3 regions of the Rhizobium sp. BK379 genome follow, and region 2 is predicted to be linked to each of the others. Evidence: predicted binding sites of a transcription regulator. Region 2 holds the regulator's gene; each other region holds the start of a gene.
What was found. The regulator LexA, encoded in region 2, represses DNA repair genes until DNA is damaged. The targets are predictions, from matches to a motif close to TGTTCNNNNTGTGTTCNG.

Region 1 (5,609 bases), on a different contig from region 2:
CGACATGACCACCGATGCCCGCGAGCGCAACGCCGGCCCTCTCGACGAGCGCCACGCCGCTTTCAACTTCATGCGTGGATTTCTGCAACAGGCTGGAGATTTCCTTGGCAGCGCTCGAAGAGCGTTGCGCCAATTCGCGTACTTCCATGGCGACGACCGCAAAACCCTTGCCGCTTTCGCCGGCGCGTGCCGCCTCGACGCCGGCATTCAGTGCCAGCAGATTGGTCTGGAAGGCGATATCGTCGATGACGGAAATGATGGTGTTGATCTGCCGCGACGACGCCTGGATCGCTTCCATCGCTGCAATCGTCTCGCGCATGATCTGGCTGGAGCCGACTGTCTCCTTCTTGGCGTCGCGCGCGATACGCGCCGCCTGCTCGGCGCGCTCGATCTGCACGCGCACAGACTGTGTGATGGCGCTGATCGCGTTTGCCGTCTCGGTGATCGAGCTTGCCTGACGCTCCGTGCGGCCGGCCAGTTCATCGGCACCGGTGCGCATCTCTTCGGAGCCGGCACGGACGGCCATGGAATTGCCGCCGATCGCCGTCATCGTTTCGTTGAGTGTCGCCAGCGCCTCGTTGAAGTTCACGCGCAGGCTTTCGAGCTCGCTCGGGAAGCGGGTTTCGATCTGGTAGGCGAGATCGCCGCTTGCCAGATGATGAAGCCCCTCGTCGAGTGCCGTGACGACATCCTGCAGACTGCGGGCCTCCGCCTCGCGCTGGGCCAGATTCTGTTGGCGCTCGCTTTCGGCCCGCATGCGCGTTTGCTCGCTCGCAGCTTCGAGCTGGCGGCCTTCGATCAGCGACTGCTTGAAACGAGCAAGCGCCTTCGCCATCGTGCCGATCTCATCCTTGCGGTTCTGGCTGCCAATCTCGACTTCGAGCTTGCCGTCAGCGACTTCGCTGGTCACGCCGGCAAGACGGGCAAGTGGTGAGAACAGGAAGTTGGTGATGAGCCCCGTGGCAATAGCCATGACAACGAGAACACCGATGCCGATCCAGGTCAGCAGGGTGGCGATCTCGATCGAGCCAGCGTTCAATTCGCTGAGCAGCACGCTTTCGACGACGAGGAAACGATCGCCGCGATAGTCGACGCCGCGCACATAGGCGCGTGCTGTTCCATCGGTGCGATCGAAGTCTGCGACTGTCATCGCCGAGCTCGCAAGCGCATCCTTGATGAATGTGAACGGCGCGGTATCGAGCGTCGCTAGCCGGCCGGATGCATTGAGACCAACTGCCGAACCGTCAGCCGAAATGATCGCCGCCTGCGCCGTACTGCCTGACACAATGCCCTTCGCGAGGATGCCAGTGACGACATCGTCGCGTACCTTGAAGAGCATCAATCCCTTCGCCTGGCCGAGCTTGACGATCGGCACCGCATAGAAGATCGCCGACTTGCCGCTTCCTGCGTCGACGCGCAGACCGGAGAAGGCCGTCGGCGCAGAATCATCAGTGGCCTTTGCGGTATTCTCGATCGCCCTGGCATAGGCGATACCTGCACCGGTCGACTTCCAGGCATCCGACTTCAGGTTTTCAGCGAAGTCGTCATTCTTCTTGTAAGAATAGAGCACGGTGCCGTCGAGATCGACGATCAGGAGGTCGCTGAACGCCGTGTCGGCGAGATCGCGCGCCACTTCGCTCTGCGTCTTTTCATGGTTCGAATAATAGAAACCGCTCGGCCCCTCCGGCTTGGCAAGCTTTTCGCGCTGGTCGGCCGGGTTCGGGTTGTTGGTGATAAAGACTTTCTTCAGCTCCCCGCGGGCATCGCCCGAGCTTTTCTCGATCGTCTTCCAGCCGCTCTTCAGGCTGGTGATCGCCATCTGCAGCGCTTCGATGCGCGCAATGGAGGTCGCCTGGTTCTCGAGCTGCACAAGCTGATCCTGCAGCATATCGCCGCGGAAAATCAGTACGCTCTCCTTGGCCTTCAGCGCCTGCTCGTCGGAAACGCGGCTGCTGGCGAAATAGGCGAGGATATTGATCACAGCGACCGAAAGCGTGGTCAGCAGAATGAAGGTGGCTATCACCTTGAAGGACAGGGACTGAAATCTCTGAGCCATGAAAAACGAACCCTTCCGGAACGGCGCCGCCGGCGGGTGTATCGTCGAGATATCACCCGCCGGTTGAACTGCAAACAGACCATCGGAGGCCTTAAGCTTTGCAAAAGCCGGCCCCTCTCACATTTGATGGATCAGAATTCGTGCATCCGGTTTAATTCGCGGTAAATGCCGCCTGAAAACACGCCATGTTTTCGCTTTGTTCACATATCGATGGCACTTATTCAGCCGTCGCTATAGGGTGAGCCATGCAAAACACGATTCGCATCATCGGTATTGATCCCGGTCTTCGCCGCACCGGATGGGGCATCATCGATACGCTCGGCAATTCGCTGCGCTTCGTTGCCTCGGGAACCGTCACCTCGGATGGCGACATGGACCTGGCTTCGCGGCTCTGCCAGCTGCATGATGGGCTTGCCGACGTTGTCCATTCCTACAAGCCGGAAGAGGCTGCCGTCGAACAGACCTTCGTCAACAAGGACGCCGTCGCCACGTTGAAGCTCGGCCAGGCACGTGGCATCGCCATGCTGGTGCCGGCCCGTGCCGGTCTGCCGGTGTCGGAATATGCGCCGAACGCCGTCAAGAAGACCGTCATAGGCGTCGGTCACGGCGAGAAGCAGCAGATCCACATGATGCTGAAGATCTTGATGCCGAAGGCCGAATTCAAGGGCAATGACGCCGCCGACGCATTGGCGATTGCGATCTGCCATGCTCATCACCGCGGTGCAAACCGCATGCGCCAGGTGGTCGCCAGCGCTTCTGCAACTCATCCCTGACGGAACAAGATCATGATCGGCAAGCTGAAGGGCACCATAGACGAGATCGGCGATGACTATGTGCTCGTCGATGTGCACGGCGTCTGTTACGTCGCCTTTTGCTCGGCACGCACGCTCTCGAAACTCGGCTCCGTCGGAGAGGCCTGCGTGCTTTTTATCGAGACCTATGTACGTGAAGATCAGTTGAAGCTCTTCGGCTTCCAGACCCAGCTCGAACGCGAATGGTTCAACCTGCTCCAGAGCGTGCAGGGCGTCGGCGCGAAAGTGGCGCTCGCCGTACTTTCGACGCTCACACCATCAGAGCTTGCCAATGCCATCGCCCTGCAGGACAAGACTGCCGTTTCGCGTGCTCAGGGCGTCGGCCCCAAGGTCGCGATCCGCATCGTCACCGAACTTAAGAACAAGGCGCCCGCCTTTGCCGGCGAGGCGATCAATATCGGTCTCAAGCAGGAGATCGGCGAAGGCGTGGCCGCAGCCCCCGTTGCCGATGCCGTTTCGGCCCTGACCAATCTTGGCTATTCCCGTGATCAGGCAGCCAATGCGGTTGCCGCCGCCATGAAGACGGCCGGAGAGGATGCCGATAGCGCCAAGCTGATCCGCCTCGGCCTGCGGGAACTCTCCCGCTGATGGCCTCGCGGGGTGTCAATGCGGGCCGCTTGGTGTATGGACTTGAGCAAGCTTCTAACGGAAATACTCAATGACTGATGCCCGCCTGATAGCGCCGGAAAAGCGTGGCGAAGACCTGGATACAACGCTACGTCCGCAGTCTCTGGACGAGTTTACCGGCCAGGCGGAGGCACGCGCCAATCTCAAGATCTTCATCGAAGCGGCCAAAAACCGCGGCGAAGCGCTGGACCATGTTCTCTTCGTCGGCCCGCCCGGCCTCGGCAAGACGACACTGGCGCAGATCATGGCGAAGGAACTCGGCGTCAATTTCCGCTCGACCTCCGGCCCGGTTATCGCCAAGGCCGGCGACCTCGCCGCATTGCTGACCAATCTCGAAGAGCGTGATGTGCTCTTCATCGACGAAATCCATCGCCTCAACCCTGCGGTCGAGGAAATCCTTTATCCGGCGATGGAAGATTTCCAGCTCGACCTCATCATCGGCGAAGGCCCTGCCGCCCGCTCGGTCAAGATCGACTTGTCGAAATTCACGCTCGTCGCCGCCACCACCCGCCTTGGCCTGCTGACGACACCGCTGCGCGACCGTTTCGGCATTCCCGTGCGTCTCTCCTTCTATACGGTGGAGGAATTGGAATTGATCGTTCGCCGTGGCGCCCGCCTGATGGGCCTTGGCATGACCGATGACGGCGCCCGCGAAATCGCAAGGCGTGCGCGCGGGACACCGCGCATCGCCGGCCGCCTGCTCCGCCGCGTGCGCGACTTTGCCGAAGTCGCAGGGGCCGAAGCTGTCACCCGCGAGATCGCCGATGAGGCACTGACCCGCCTGCTGGTCGACAATATGGGTCTCGACCAGCTCGACAAGCGCTACCTCAACATGATCGCCGTCAATTTCGGCGGCGGCCCGGTCGGCATCGAAACCATTGCGGCCGGTCTCTCCGAGCCGCGTGATGCGATCGAGGACATCATCGAGCCCTACATGATCCAGCAGGGTTTCATACAGCGCACACCGCGTGGCCGCGTTCTGACCGCAATCGCGTGGAAACATCTCGGCATGCAGCCGCCAAAGGATATGGAGGCTGCGCAATTCGGGCTGTTCCGGGAGGACGATTGATTGATCAGCCGGCGCGGCTTTCTCAAACTGATGGGTGGCGGCGTCGCCAGCCTTATGGCACTCGGCGGATATGCATTCGCCTATGAACCGCTGGCCCGGCCGGCGATTTCCCGTTATACGCTTACCCCGCCAGGATGGACGCCGGGCCTAAAGCTGCGGCTCGTCGCGCTTGCCGATCTCCATGCCTGCGAACCTTGGATGTCTGCCGCCCGCATCGCGTCGATTTGCGCCTATGCTAACGAGCTTGGCGGCGATATCACGCTCCTGCTCGGTGACTACGCGGCTGGCATGAACATGGTGACGCGCTACGTCCATTCCAGTGAGTGGTCGAAGGCGCTGGCTACGCTCAAGGCCCCGCTCGGCGTGCATGCGATCATGGGCAACCACGATTGGTGGGAAGACAGGACCGCGCAGAAGAATGGCGGAGGCGATACGTTCGGACATAGAGCGCTGGCCAACGCAGGTATCCCCGTCTACAGCAATCGTGCCGTCAGGCTGGAAAAGGAAGGGCACGCGTTCTGGCTGGCGGGTCTGGAGGATCAGCTGGCGCTCCTGCCTGGCAGGAAATGGGGCCGCAGCCGGATGCAGGGGCTCGACGATCTCGACGGGACGCTCGCACAGATTTCCGACGACGCGCCCGTTATCCTGATGGCCCACGAGCCCGATATATTTCCACGTGTACCCGAACGGGTATCGCTCACTCTGTCTGGCCACACGCATGGTGGGCAGATCCGCCTTCTCGGCTATTCGCCGGTCGTGCCCTCACGTTATGGCGATCGTTATGCCTATGGCCATATTGTGGAGGATGGTCGAAACATCATCGTTTCCGGCGGGCTCGGCTGCTCCGTTGCGCCGGTGCGCTTCGGCATTCCGCCGGAGATAGTGGTCATTGACCTCGGATAATATCATGGCCAAGAGAACTGTCGTTCGCCTCAATGCAGGCAGCCAGCGCTTCAACTACCGGATCGCCGGGCTCGGATTTCGCGATGGACACGTCCTTGTCCATCGCGCCGTTCACGAACCTTTCTGGACCTTTCCCGGCGGC
Region 2 (5,609 bases):
CGCGTTATCGAAAGCCTGAGCGCAGGCCTGGAACGTCTCTCACGCGGCGACCTGACCGTGCGTCTCGACGAGCAGTTCGCCAATACTTACGAGAAGCTTCGCGAGACCTTCAACACCAGCATCATCATTCTTTCCGATGCCATGAAAGACATTTATGCCGCCACGAATACGGTCGGCGACAGTTCGCGCGAAATCGCGCTCAGCACCAATGATCTGGCACAGCGCACCGAGAGCCAGGCAGCTTCCCTCGAACAGGCGGCTTCGGCACTGGATCAGATCACGGTCACGGTGAAAAACTCCTCGGAGCGGGCCCATGAAGCCAATGCGATGATGTCAGCCACGAAGGAGAGCGCGGCGCATTCCGCCGAGATTGTTCGTGAAGCAGTGACTGCCATGGAGAAGATCGAGGACTCAGCGGTCAGGATCGGCGATATTATCAACGCCATCGATGAGATCGCCTTTCAGACCAATCTTCTGGCGCTCAACGCGGGTGTCGAGGCAGCACGCGCCGGAGACGCGGGGAAAGGCTTTGCCGTCGTCGCTCAGGAAGTCCGCGAGCTCGCCGGACGCTCCGCCAATCTCGCCAAGGAGATCAAGCTTCTCGTCGAGACGTCGTCGCGACAGGTTTCCGCGGGTGTTGCACTTGTCAACCGTACCGGCGAGGCACTCGGCGATATCGACCGCCAGGTGCTGCAGGTGACGGCGCTGATCGAAGCGATCGTGCGCTCGTCTTCGGAACAGTCGGTCGCGCTCGTCGAGGTCAACGCTGCCGTCAACCGGATGGATCAGGTGACCCAGCAGAATGCAGCCATGGTCGAGGAAACGAACGCCGCATGCCAGGAGCTCGGCACCGAGGCGTCCCAGCTCGGGCGCATGCTCTCCCGCTTCGCACTGGAGGAAAAGCGCCCGTCCCGCGCGGCAGCCTGATGCCGCCCGCTGTTCAGGCGGCCTTGGCGATCGCGTCGAAGGCGAGAAGCTTCTCGAGAAGTCGCGGCATGTCCTTGAGGTAGACCATGTTCGGCCCGTCGCAGGGGGCGTTATCAGGATCCTGATGGGTCTCGATAAAGACACCGGCAACGCCGACTGCCACGGCTGCACGGGCCAGCGTCTCCACGAACTGCCGCTCACCTCCGGAGGTTTCCCCCTGCCCGCCAGGCTGCTGGACTGAATGCGTGGCGTCGAAAATGACGGGGGCGCCCGTTGCCGCCATGATCGGCAGTGAACGCATGTCGGAGACCAGCGTATTGTAACCGAAGGACGCACCGCGCTCGCAGAGCAGAATGTTCGGATTGCCGCTCTGGTTCAGCTTGCCGAGCACGTTCTTCATGTCCCAAGGCGCCAGGAACTGGCCCTTCTTGACGTTGATAACGCGGCCGGTCTTGGCAGCCGCGACCAGGAGATCCGTCTGGCGAGACAGAAAGGCTGGTATCTGCAGGATATCGACGACCTTACCCACTTCGGCGCATTGTTCTTCGTTGTGGATGTCGGTCAGAACCGGAATGCCGAGTTCTTTCTTGAGATCGGCGAAAACTTCCAGCCCCTTTTCAAGGCCGACACCGCGTTTGCTCGACAAGGAAGACCGGTTCGCCTTATCGAAGGAGGTCTTGTAGACGAGCCCGATGCCAAGCTTGGCGCAGAGTTCCTTCAATGTGCCGGCAACCATGAACGCATGATCGCGGCTTTCCATTTCGCAAGCGCCAGCAATCAGCGACAGGCGTGAAGCATTGGAGAAGGTGACCTTACCGGCGCCTTCGCCGACCGTCACCACGGAGTTGGTAGTAGAGCTCATGATGTTTCCTCAAAGGCGAAGAGTACGCCCTGGCCGGGCGCAGGCTTCACCAGAATACGGTTGCCCTTGCGTGTATAGGTCACCCCGTTAGCAGCCAAATGCGCTTCTGTCACGGCCAGATCGCCGACAGCAAAGCGGATCGCCCGACCGCGCAGACCACGATCGGTATCCGACGTGGCAAGATCGAAATAAGCCTCCAGCCCTTCCGGGGTCATCAGGCTGATCTTTGCGTTTCCGGTGGGCACGTCCAGCCCGAAACTCGTGACCTCAGTAGATGCGCCTTTTGCCGTGGAGCGAACGAACTCACCGAAGGCTGTCGGCTCGGGGGCCGCGAGCGCGATCTCGGCAATGCCTGTGACACCATTGGCATGGGTCTCAAGCGCGGTCCGGTCGGCAGGAAGCGGATTGACGCGTTCGACTGCGAAGAGAAAGAAATCCGGTGCCCGCAAGTCGCCAGCGAAGGCCAGCCGGAAGCCGGCAATATTCTCCGTGCCATCCGGCATTTTAACAGGGCGCTCGAACTGCAGCACAGAACCGGCACTCATACTGTCCTTCACAAATCGAGCATGTTCGTGCTTTGCATCTGCCGTCGCAAAGGCAATCGCGGACAGTCCTTCGCTGCCGCAGCGGAAGCGAAAAGCTTGATTGCGGGCGGTGAACACATTGCCATCGTGTGCTGCCTCCTCGCTCTCTTCGACGCTCGCGACACCCAGGGGCTCCAGATAGGTTTTGTCGGCAAAGAAAACGCAGGCATTTTCGGTCCCAAAAGGATGACGGGCATCCGGCGCCACAGTGAAACCAACCTTGCCCAGTCTTTCGCGGGCAAGGTCGATATCGGTAACCGGCAAAACGAGATGATCGATTGCAAGCGTATCTTGGCTCATTAGGTCCCCTCCAACAGTCACAAGGAGATGTGCTTCAGCAGGTGTTGCGAGACAAGGCCGGGAAGGCCCGGGCGCGAGAAAAATAAAATTCTCACCAGAATGGACAGAAGTTTTACGAAAATTTAGCTACTTGCAGAACACATATGGAACATATAGTGTCCGTTCTGGATTTGTTTCAAGACTGGGGTGCACGCCATGCTTACGCGCAAACAACAGGAACTCCTTCTTTTCATTCACGAAAGGATGAAGGAGTCAGGCGTTCCTCCGTCTTTCGACGAGATGAAGGATGCTCTGGATTTGGCCTCGAAATCCGGCATTCACCGGCTGATCACGGCGCTTGAGGAACGCGGCTTCATTCGCCGGCTTCCGAACCGCGCACGTGCGCTCGAAGTCATCAAACTGCCGGAGGCCTACAGCCCCAGCCTGCAGCCACGTCGCGGCTTTTCACCGAGCGTCATCGAAGGCAGCCTCGGCAAGCCGCAGCCCGTTGCAGCGCCCGCTCCGGCAAAGCCAGCGCCTGCTACCGATAACGGCAACTCGGTCTCCGTCCCGGTCATGGGCCGTATCGCCGCCGGTGTGCCAATCTCGGCAATCCAGAACAATACGCATGACATCACCGTTCCTGCCGATATGCTCGGCTCCGGCGAACATTATGCGCTCGAAGTTCGCGGCGACTCGATGATCGAAGCCGGCATCTTCGATGGCGACACCGTCATCATCCGCAATGGCAGCACCGCCAACCCGGGTGATATCGTCGTTGCCCTCGTCGACGACGAGGAAGCAACACTCAAGCGCTTCCGCCGCAAGGGCGCATCGATTGCGCTCGAGGCTGCAAACCCTGCCTATGAGACCCGCATTTTTCCGCCGGATCGAGTGAAGGTTCAGGGAAAGCTCGTCGGCCTCATTCGCCGCTATCACTGACCGGTGACTGGCTTGCGTCTGCGAATGTATCGCTGCGCCAGTCATAGGCGCGGTGGCGCATCCAGGGGCGTTGCAAGGGGCCGAATGCGGTTGCGACATCGATTCCACTATCTGTGAAGCGAAGCTCGACAGAACCTGTCTTGCGCAGCGTCTCGCCGGTAAAGAGCAGCGCGCCGGAACGACAACGGTCGAAGCGCAATCGGACAGGGGTTACGACAATATCGGCCGTATCGCAGGCTGGCCCGAGATAGGCAGCATTTTCGATGACAGTCAGTTTCTTTCCATTGCCCAGCAAGGCAGTACACCAGGCGCGCTTTTGGCAAGAGAATCGTGACGTAGGGCTGATGGCGAGTACCTGCCTCATTGCCTCTCTGGCTTCATTCTGTTGATCGGGTGACAGCTGCAATCTTTTGCCATCTGACATGGTGGGTGTCTTGGTTGCTTGAAGCATAACCGGCTTCTGATGCTCTTCGATGGCAAGTGCCCTCTGCCATTGTTCGAAAATGAAGGCTGGCGGCTTTTCACGGTTTGAAGCCATTGCCTCTCCATCGATTACAGCGACCAGGCTGCCGTCTTCCGAGATGGCGACGTCGGGCACCGCTTCTGATGGAAGCAACACAACAGCGAACGTTGAAACAGTGATTATCGCGGTTCCGATATGCCGCAACCGGGTTCTGAGCAAGGTCAGCAACAGGAAGCCGAAGACGGCTGCCGGAAAGTACCAGCCGGGTAAGCGGGCAACATCTATATTGCCGCCCCACCCCGCCACCGCCTTTGCAATGGCGATCACCAGGTCTAGCCCGAAGCCTGCCACCGGCCATAGCCAGCCATCCAGACCAAAAGGCATCAGCAGCATCGCCAGCATGCCGGCCGGCATGACGATGAAGGAAATAACCGGCATGGCCGCGAGATTTGCCGGCAAGCCGTAAGCAGTCAGCCGGTGGAAATGTTCGATCGAAAACAGCGCCGTCGAGAACCCACCGATGAGAGACGTCAGGAAAATGCCGCCGAAGAAGCCGCCGACCATGAAGAAAGGTTTCATGATCGGAAGTTTGGCAAAGGCATTCTCCCTCATCGGCCGCCCTTTCCAGAGGTCGTATCCGGCGACCAGGGCAAGTGTTGCGGCGAAAGACATCTGGAAGCTCGGTCCGAGCACTTCCGATGGTGAGACCGCGAGGATCACGAGAGCCGACAGCGCCACGTTTCTGAGGCTGATCGACGGCCGGTCGAAGAAGACGGCAACCAGCATGATCGCCATCATGATGAAGGCGCGTTCGGCTGAAACGGCAAAACCCGAGATCAGATAGTAAGCCGTCACCGCAGCGAGTGCGCCGGCTGCCGCGATCTTCTTGATCGGCCACGCCTGCGCAATACCCGGGAACAGGCTGAGAATGACGCGCAGCCCGACAAAGAAGATACCGGCGGAGAGTGCCATATTGAGGCCGGAGATCGCCACGATGTGGGCAAGGCCGGACTGCCGCAGTGCCTCCGTCGTTTCATCCGAGATCGCTCGTCTCTCATCGGTGACAAGTGAAGCGGCAAAGGCCCCGGTGTCGCCCGGCAGAGTGGAGCGGATCCGATCGCCGATGCCGCTTCGCAGGCGGTAGAACCACTCCAGGGCGGCTTCGCCGACAGAGCTCGCTTGTTCCGGCTGTTCTGTAACCTTCTTCGGTGCTCCATAGAAGAAGCCGTTGGCACCGATGCCGTCAAAATAGGCGCTGAAGGCAAAATCGTTGAGGTGAGGAAGCGCGGGTCCTGCCGGAGGCGTCAGACGCGCCCTGCCCTCAATGATATCGCCGAGTTCAAAGGGCCGGGCGGCGCCGCGTACGAGCACAGAGATGCGCTCGGGAGGACGCTTGATTTCGGGGGCATCCGTGCCGGTGACGTCAAGGATATAACGCCAGCGCCCTTCACCATCGCCTTCTCGCCGTTCGATCCGGCCAGTCAGCGTTGTCGTCACGGCTGAATCGAGGATCAGCGTCCTTGCCCGCCATGTTTCGATCTGTGCCGAGAGC
Region 3 (5,609 bases), on a different contig from region 2:
CCCTGAAGATCATGCCGGCGCATCTGCGCGTCTCCTTCAACCTGTCGGCCCGCGACATCTGCGATCACGAAACCTCGATGGCCCTGCTCGCCATGATCAACCGGTCGGGCGTCGACCCAAAACGCATCGAATTCGAGATCACCGAGACGGCGCTGCTGTCTGACTTCGATACTGCCGATCAGGTGATCGGCATGCTGCGCGCCGCCGGCATCTCGATTGCGCTTGATGATTTCGGCACGGGCTATTCAAGCTTGAGCCATATCCATCGCCTGGCCTTCGACAAGCTGAAGATCGATAAGGCCTTCGTGATGAATTTCGACCGCGATGCGCGCTGCATGAACATCACCCGTTCCGTCGCCAATCTCTGCCAGAACCTCGGCATCGCCTCCGTAGCCGAGGGTGTCGAAAGCGAGGAGGTGGCCGAGTCGCTGAAAGGCATCGGCGTAAGATTGGCGCAGGGCTATTATTTCTCCCGGCCGCTGCCGCTGGAACTGGCGATCGACTACGCGGTCAGGCGCGACGTCACCGTTTCTCAGTCCCTTTCGGCCTGATTGATCAGCCAGCCACTGGAACGTCGGCCCGACCCCGTTTATTCCTAGGGAAGGAGTGAGGTGGATCATGGACAATAGCAATCAAAGCGAAGTTATCGTTGAACGGCGTGGCACGGCGGGCCTTATCCGGCTGAACCGCCCAAAGGCGCTGAACAGCCTGACGATCCCGATGGTGCGTACGATTGCCGCCGCACTTGACGAGTTTGCCGGTGACCAAGCGGTGGCCAGCGTCCTCGTGATGGGGGAGGGCGAGCGCGGCTTCTGCGCCGGCGGCGATATCCGCGCCATTCACATGAGCGGGCGTTCCGGCGATGGCCTGGCGGAAACTTTCTGGCGCGAGGAATTCCGCCTCAATCACCGGATTGCCAGCTATCCGAAACCCTATGTGGCGCTGATGGACGGCATCACCATGGGCGGCGGCGTCGGGCTTGCCAGCCACGGCCGCCATCGGATCGTCACCGAGCGTACCCGCCTTGCCATGCCGGAAACCGGTATCGGCTATTTTCCAGATGTCGGCGCCACGTGGCTGTTGCCTCGCACGCCGGGTGAAAGCGGTACTTGGATGGCCCTGACCGGGCTCGATATCAATGCCTCCGATGCAATCTATACCGGCCTCGCTGACGTCTATATATCTTCCTCGCGCCTCGAAGAGGCAGTCCACCGTCTGACGAACCTGTCTGCGGGAAGTTCGTCTGATGATGTGGATGCGGTGCTGCGCGATCTCTCGGAACAAGTGGATGAAGGCAGGTTGCAGGCCAATGCCGCAATGATCGACCGTGCCTTCCATTTCAACCGCGTGGAGGATATCGCATCCGCACTCGCTGCGGAGGAGGGTGAATTCGCCGCCGAAACCCGCCGTGTGATGCTCACACGATCGCCGACCAGTCTCAAGCTTGCCTTGCGGCTGCTGAGAGCCGGCCGCCAGAGCCGCACGCTCGGCGAATGCCTGGCCCGCGAGCTCGGGGCTTGCATGCACGTCCTGCACGGTCCGGATTTCTACGAGGGCGTTCGCGCAGCCGTCATCGACAAGGATCGCAATCCGAAATGGTCGCCGCCGACGATCGCCCTGGTCAATGATGAAATGATCGGCCGCTTCTTCGAATCGCCCAAGCCGCCGCTTTCGCTCTGACACTGTTTGATCGGGAAAGGCTCTAGCGCCACATGCCCCGCATGCGCGCGCCGACATCGATGCGCACCTGCCGCGCCTGCTGGGCGGCTGCCGTATCGGTCTTGACCTGCGGCCAGCCGCAAACCTCGAAGAATTGCAGCAGCGTGGCCGGAATGAAGCGGCTGCGCGACGCATAGACATGCCGGTCGCCCTGCGAATTCTGCCCATAGGTGAAGAAGCGCTGCGGCACGACGAGGTCGAGACTGTCCTTGGCGCGCGTCATTGCCACATAGAGGAGGCGCCGCTCTTCCTCGATCTCCGCCGTCGTCCCGACTGCGAGATCGGAGGGAATGCAGCCGTCTATGACGTTCAGCATGAAGACCTTGGTCCATTCCTGTCCCTTGGCCGAATGGATGGTCGAAAGGATGAGATAATCCTCATCGAGCAATGGCACGCCAGCCTGATCCGAGGTTGCATCCGGCGGATCAAGCGTAAGCTCGGTCAGAAAGCGCTCGCGAGAAGCATAACCGCCGGCGATTTGTTCGAGCTGGATGAGATCGGCAAGCCGGGCGCTCGCATCTTCATGCAGCCGTTCCAGATGCGGCTCATACCATTGCCGCACCAGCTCGATCTCAGCGGGCCAGCCGGCCTTGCCGGTCTTCAGCTGCTGCATGGTCGAAACGAAGGAGGTCCAGTCGTCGCCCGAGCGTGGCGGCGCAGGCATGGCGGCGAGCGCCGCAACCGGGCTCGGGTCCTCAGCCATATGGTCCAGCACCTTCTGCGCCGTAGAAGGCCCGACCCCCGGAAGGATCTGCATCAGCCGGAAGCCCGCCACCCGGTCGCGCGGGTTCTGGGCAAAGCGCAGTGCCGCCAGCATGTCCTTCACATGCGCGCTGTCGAGGAATTTCAGGCCGCCGAACTTCACGAAGGGAATATTGCGGCGGGTCAGCTCCACTTCCAGCGGGCCGCTGTGATGCGAGGCGCGGAAGAGCACCGCCTGGCTCTTCAGCTTCACGCCCTCTTCGCGATTGTCGAGAACCTTGTCGGCCACATAACGTGCCTGATCATTCTCGTCGCGCACAGTCACCAGTCGCGGCCGTTCCGGCGATTCACGTTCCGTCCAGAGGTTCTTGGTGAAACGCTCGGAGGCAAGGTCAATCACGGCATTGGCGGCGGCCAGGATCGGCTGCGTCGAGCGGTAGTTGCGGTCAAGCGTGACGATGTTGGCGGGCGGGCTGAAGGTGGCCGGAAAATCGAGGATGTTGCGCACCGTCGCCGCGCGGAAGGAATAGATCGACTGCGCATCGTCGCCGACGACGGTCAGGCCCTGGCCGGTCGGCTTCAGCGCCAGCAGGATCGAAGACTGCAGCTTGTTGGTGTCCTGATATTCGTCGACAAGCACATGGTCGAAGCGGCTGCCGATATCCTCGGCAATCATCGGCTCGGCCACCATCTGCGCCCAGTAGAGCAGCAGGTCGTCGTAATCGAGCACGTTCTGGCTCTGCTTGGACTCGACGTAACAGGCGAAAAGCTCGCGAAGCTGCTTTTCCCAGGTGGCGCACCAGGGAAAGGCGTCGCGCAACACGAGCGGCAGTTCCATTTCCGAGTTTACCGCGCGCGAATAGATCGCCAGGCACGTTCCCTTTGTCGGAAACCGGCTCTCGGTTTTCGAGAAACCAAGATCATGACGCACGAGGTTCATCAGGTCGGCGCTGTCTTCCCGGTCATGGATGGAGAAGGCCGGATCGATGCCGATCTGTTCGGCATAGTCGCGCAAGAGGCGTGCGCCGATGCCGTGAAACGTGCCGCTCCAGGCAAGTGCATCCGCCATGATGCCGGAATTCTTGCCGAGAACCTCGCCGCAGATGCGTTCGACGCGGCGGCCCATTTCTGCTGCTGCCCGGCGGGAAAAGGTCATGAGCAGGATTCGGCGCGGATCGGCGCCTTTGAGGATCAGGTGGGCAACGCGGTGCGCAAGCGTATTCGTCTTGCCGGATCCGGCCCCGGCGATGACCAGCAGCGGACCCGCCACATGACTGCCGTCTGCAAGCGTGCCGTGTTCAACGGCCATGCGTTGCTGGGGATTGAGTCTTTCGAGATACATCCAGCCGTCCGGTTGGGCTTCACGGGAGAATCAGCACCCGCGAATAAAATCAGATGTTCCTTGGATGTTCTCGATTGGCGCCGCTGTCAAGCAGGCAGAGGCGGCCACGCACTATTGCGGAAAATCCGGCACGATCTGGCGCCGCACCAGCTTCAGGCTGCGGTCGGGCTGAAGAATATAGGTTTCGTAGACGCGCTGGCCCTGCTGATCGTAGAAGTCGTTGTACACTGCGCTGCCGATCGGCGACTTCGTCAGCTTCGTGCGCGGCTGCCCGCCATAGGTGATGCTGCCGGGAATTGGCTCTAGTGCGGGCGCGTCCGCGGCGGAGCAGCCGACCAGAGCGGGTGTGGCCAAAAGGGTCGTCGCAAGAAGGGCAGGCACCAGCGCTTTCATCGTCTTTTCCTCGGCTGCAATTGTTTACGGCGGCTACCGACATTTCCCTCAAGATTTCAGCAGCACCATCGTGATGACTATGCATCGGGCCGACCGCGCGCCGCAACAAACGTCGTCTTCCAGCGTTAAATCCCTATTAGCCAATGTCAGGAACGACCATGGTGCTGCGATTTCACAACTCGCCGACTGACGAGGAGGCCTGGATGAAGAGCCGCAACACGGCCGCCATGCGCGCGTCCGTGGAAAGCGCCCTGCATGCCGCGGGCGATTTCGATGCAGCCGAAATCATCGTCTCCACCATCGGTTCCCTCGTCATTCTCGAAGGCTTCGTGCGCCAATGGAGCGACAGTGAGCGGGCTCGGGCGATTGCCGAGGCTATTGTCGGAAGCGGTTACGTCCATTGCCGCATGCTGGTGAAATAAATCACCGTCCACTTGAAGATTTTCAAGGAACCAACGCCCTGCCTTCGGTGTTGAAAAGCTGATTTCAATGCTGGAGACAATAATGCAAACGCTTATACGCCTCTGGGCCTGGGGCCTTCTTATTGGGTGCGGCGCCTTTGCCGGCTCCGCCTATGCCTCACTCGAAACCGATATGGATTATTCGGCCTTGCCGAAGGACGAAATCGCGCTGAATGAATATACCAGCGCTGCCGTCTGCGAGCCCGCCGAGCCGCATTACCTGCCGTCCTTCATCCGTGTCGCAGATGGCACAATCGTCGGTGTGGGATATATTCAGGTCCAGGATGAGAATACTTCGGACTGCTGATCGAATATTCTAATTTTCTTGCGGACGAGGCTCGTCTGCAGTCTCCCGCAGAGGGTGACGAGCCTCTGACCATCATCATGATGGCTGGCGTCGTTCTATTGATGAACAGATGAGCGACGCAATATCTTTCGAAACAAAGCCCTGCGCGAGCTCCGTGCAGGGTTAAGTGAAAATTAAGCATTGCTCCGTTTCGGAACGGATTGGACTTTATTTGTCCGAAACCGCCGCTGAAGACTTAATGCACATTAAGCTTTGCTTCCTCGGCCGCTGCCATAAACTCCGCGCGAGCCTCTTCGACGGTCTTTCTTCCATCGAGTGCTGCGCGGCAGACGCTCCGTGCCCTGAGGTATTTCAGTCCGCGCATGGCAGGCCAGTGCTCGGCAAGGCACGCCAAGGCGTCGAACGGTCCGTTAACCGTACGTGCTCCGGCCCCTTCGAAACCTACCTTGATCGGACCATTCCATCGTTCAGTTGCCATCGACGCTCCTCCAGCATGTCTCGATAGAAACAGTGATTGAAGCCTCCCGGTTCCTCCGCAAGGACTTCAGAATGCTAATATTCTAGCGAGATTTTTGCCGGCAGCAATGGCGCCGATTGGCGCGGTGGATAATGCTAAAGGAGAAAACTGGTGCTGCCGAGTGGGATTGAACCACCGACCTCACCCTTACCAAGGGTGTGCTCTACC

Region 1: the regulator LexA is predicted to act here: its motif matches at 2,243-2,260, upstream of ruvC (crossover junction endodeoxyribonuclease RuvC).
Region 3: the regulator LexA is predicted to act here: its motif matches at 3,818-3,835, upstream of FHT93_RS13550 (ATP-dependent helicase).

The regions. Positions count from the first base shown of each region.
Region 1 is NZ_JACIAD010000008.1:83,308-88,916, forward strand. It holds gene FHT93_RS28530 (methyl-accepting chemotaxis protein) at 1-2,056, opposite strand, end outside; gene ruvC (crossover junction endodeoxyribonuclease RuvC) at 2,302-2,829, shown strand; gene ruvA (Holliday junction branch migration protein RuvA) at 2,842-3,456, shown strand; gene ruvB (Holliday junction branch migration DNA helicase RuvB) at 3,527-4,564, shown strand; gene FHT93_RS28550 (metallophosphoesterase) at 4,565-5,467, shown strand; gene FHT93_RS28555 (NUDIX hydrolase) at 5,472-5,609, shown strand, end outside.
Region 2 is NZ_JACIAD010000001.1:210,098-215,706, reverse strand. It holds gene FHT93_RS01205 (methyl-accepting chemotaxis protein) at 1-927, shown strand, start outside; gene kdsA (3-deoxy-8-phosphooctulonate synthase) at 941-1,789, opposite strand; gene FHT93_RS01195 (VOC family protein) at 1,786-2,673, opposite strand; gene lexA (transcriptional repressor LexA) at 2,869-3,594, shown strand; gene FHT93_RS01185 (ComEC/Rec2 family competence protein) at 3,575-5,609, opposite strand, start outside.
Region 3 is NZ_JACIAD010000002.1:518,119-523,727, forward strand. It holds gene FHT93_RS13540 (EAL domain-containing protein) at 1-551, shown strand, start outside; gene FHT93_RS13545 (enoyl-CoA hydratase/isomerase family protein) at 619-1,680, shown strand; gene FHT93_RS13550 (ATP-dependent helicase) at 1,703-3,763, opposite strand; gene FHT93_RS13555 (hypothetical protein) at 3,875-4,156, opposite strand; gene FHT93_RS13560 (BON domain-containing protein) at 4,360-4,578, shown strand; gene FHT93_RS13565 (hypothetical protein) at 4,661-4,924, shown strand; gene FHT93_RS13570 (DUF982 domain-containing protein) at 5,160-5,402, opposite strand; tRNA gene FHT93_RS13575 (tRNA-Thr) at 5,551-5,609, opposite strand, start outside.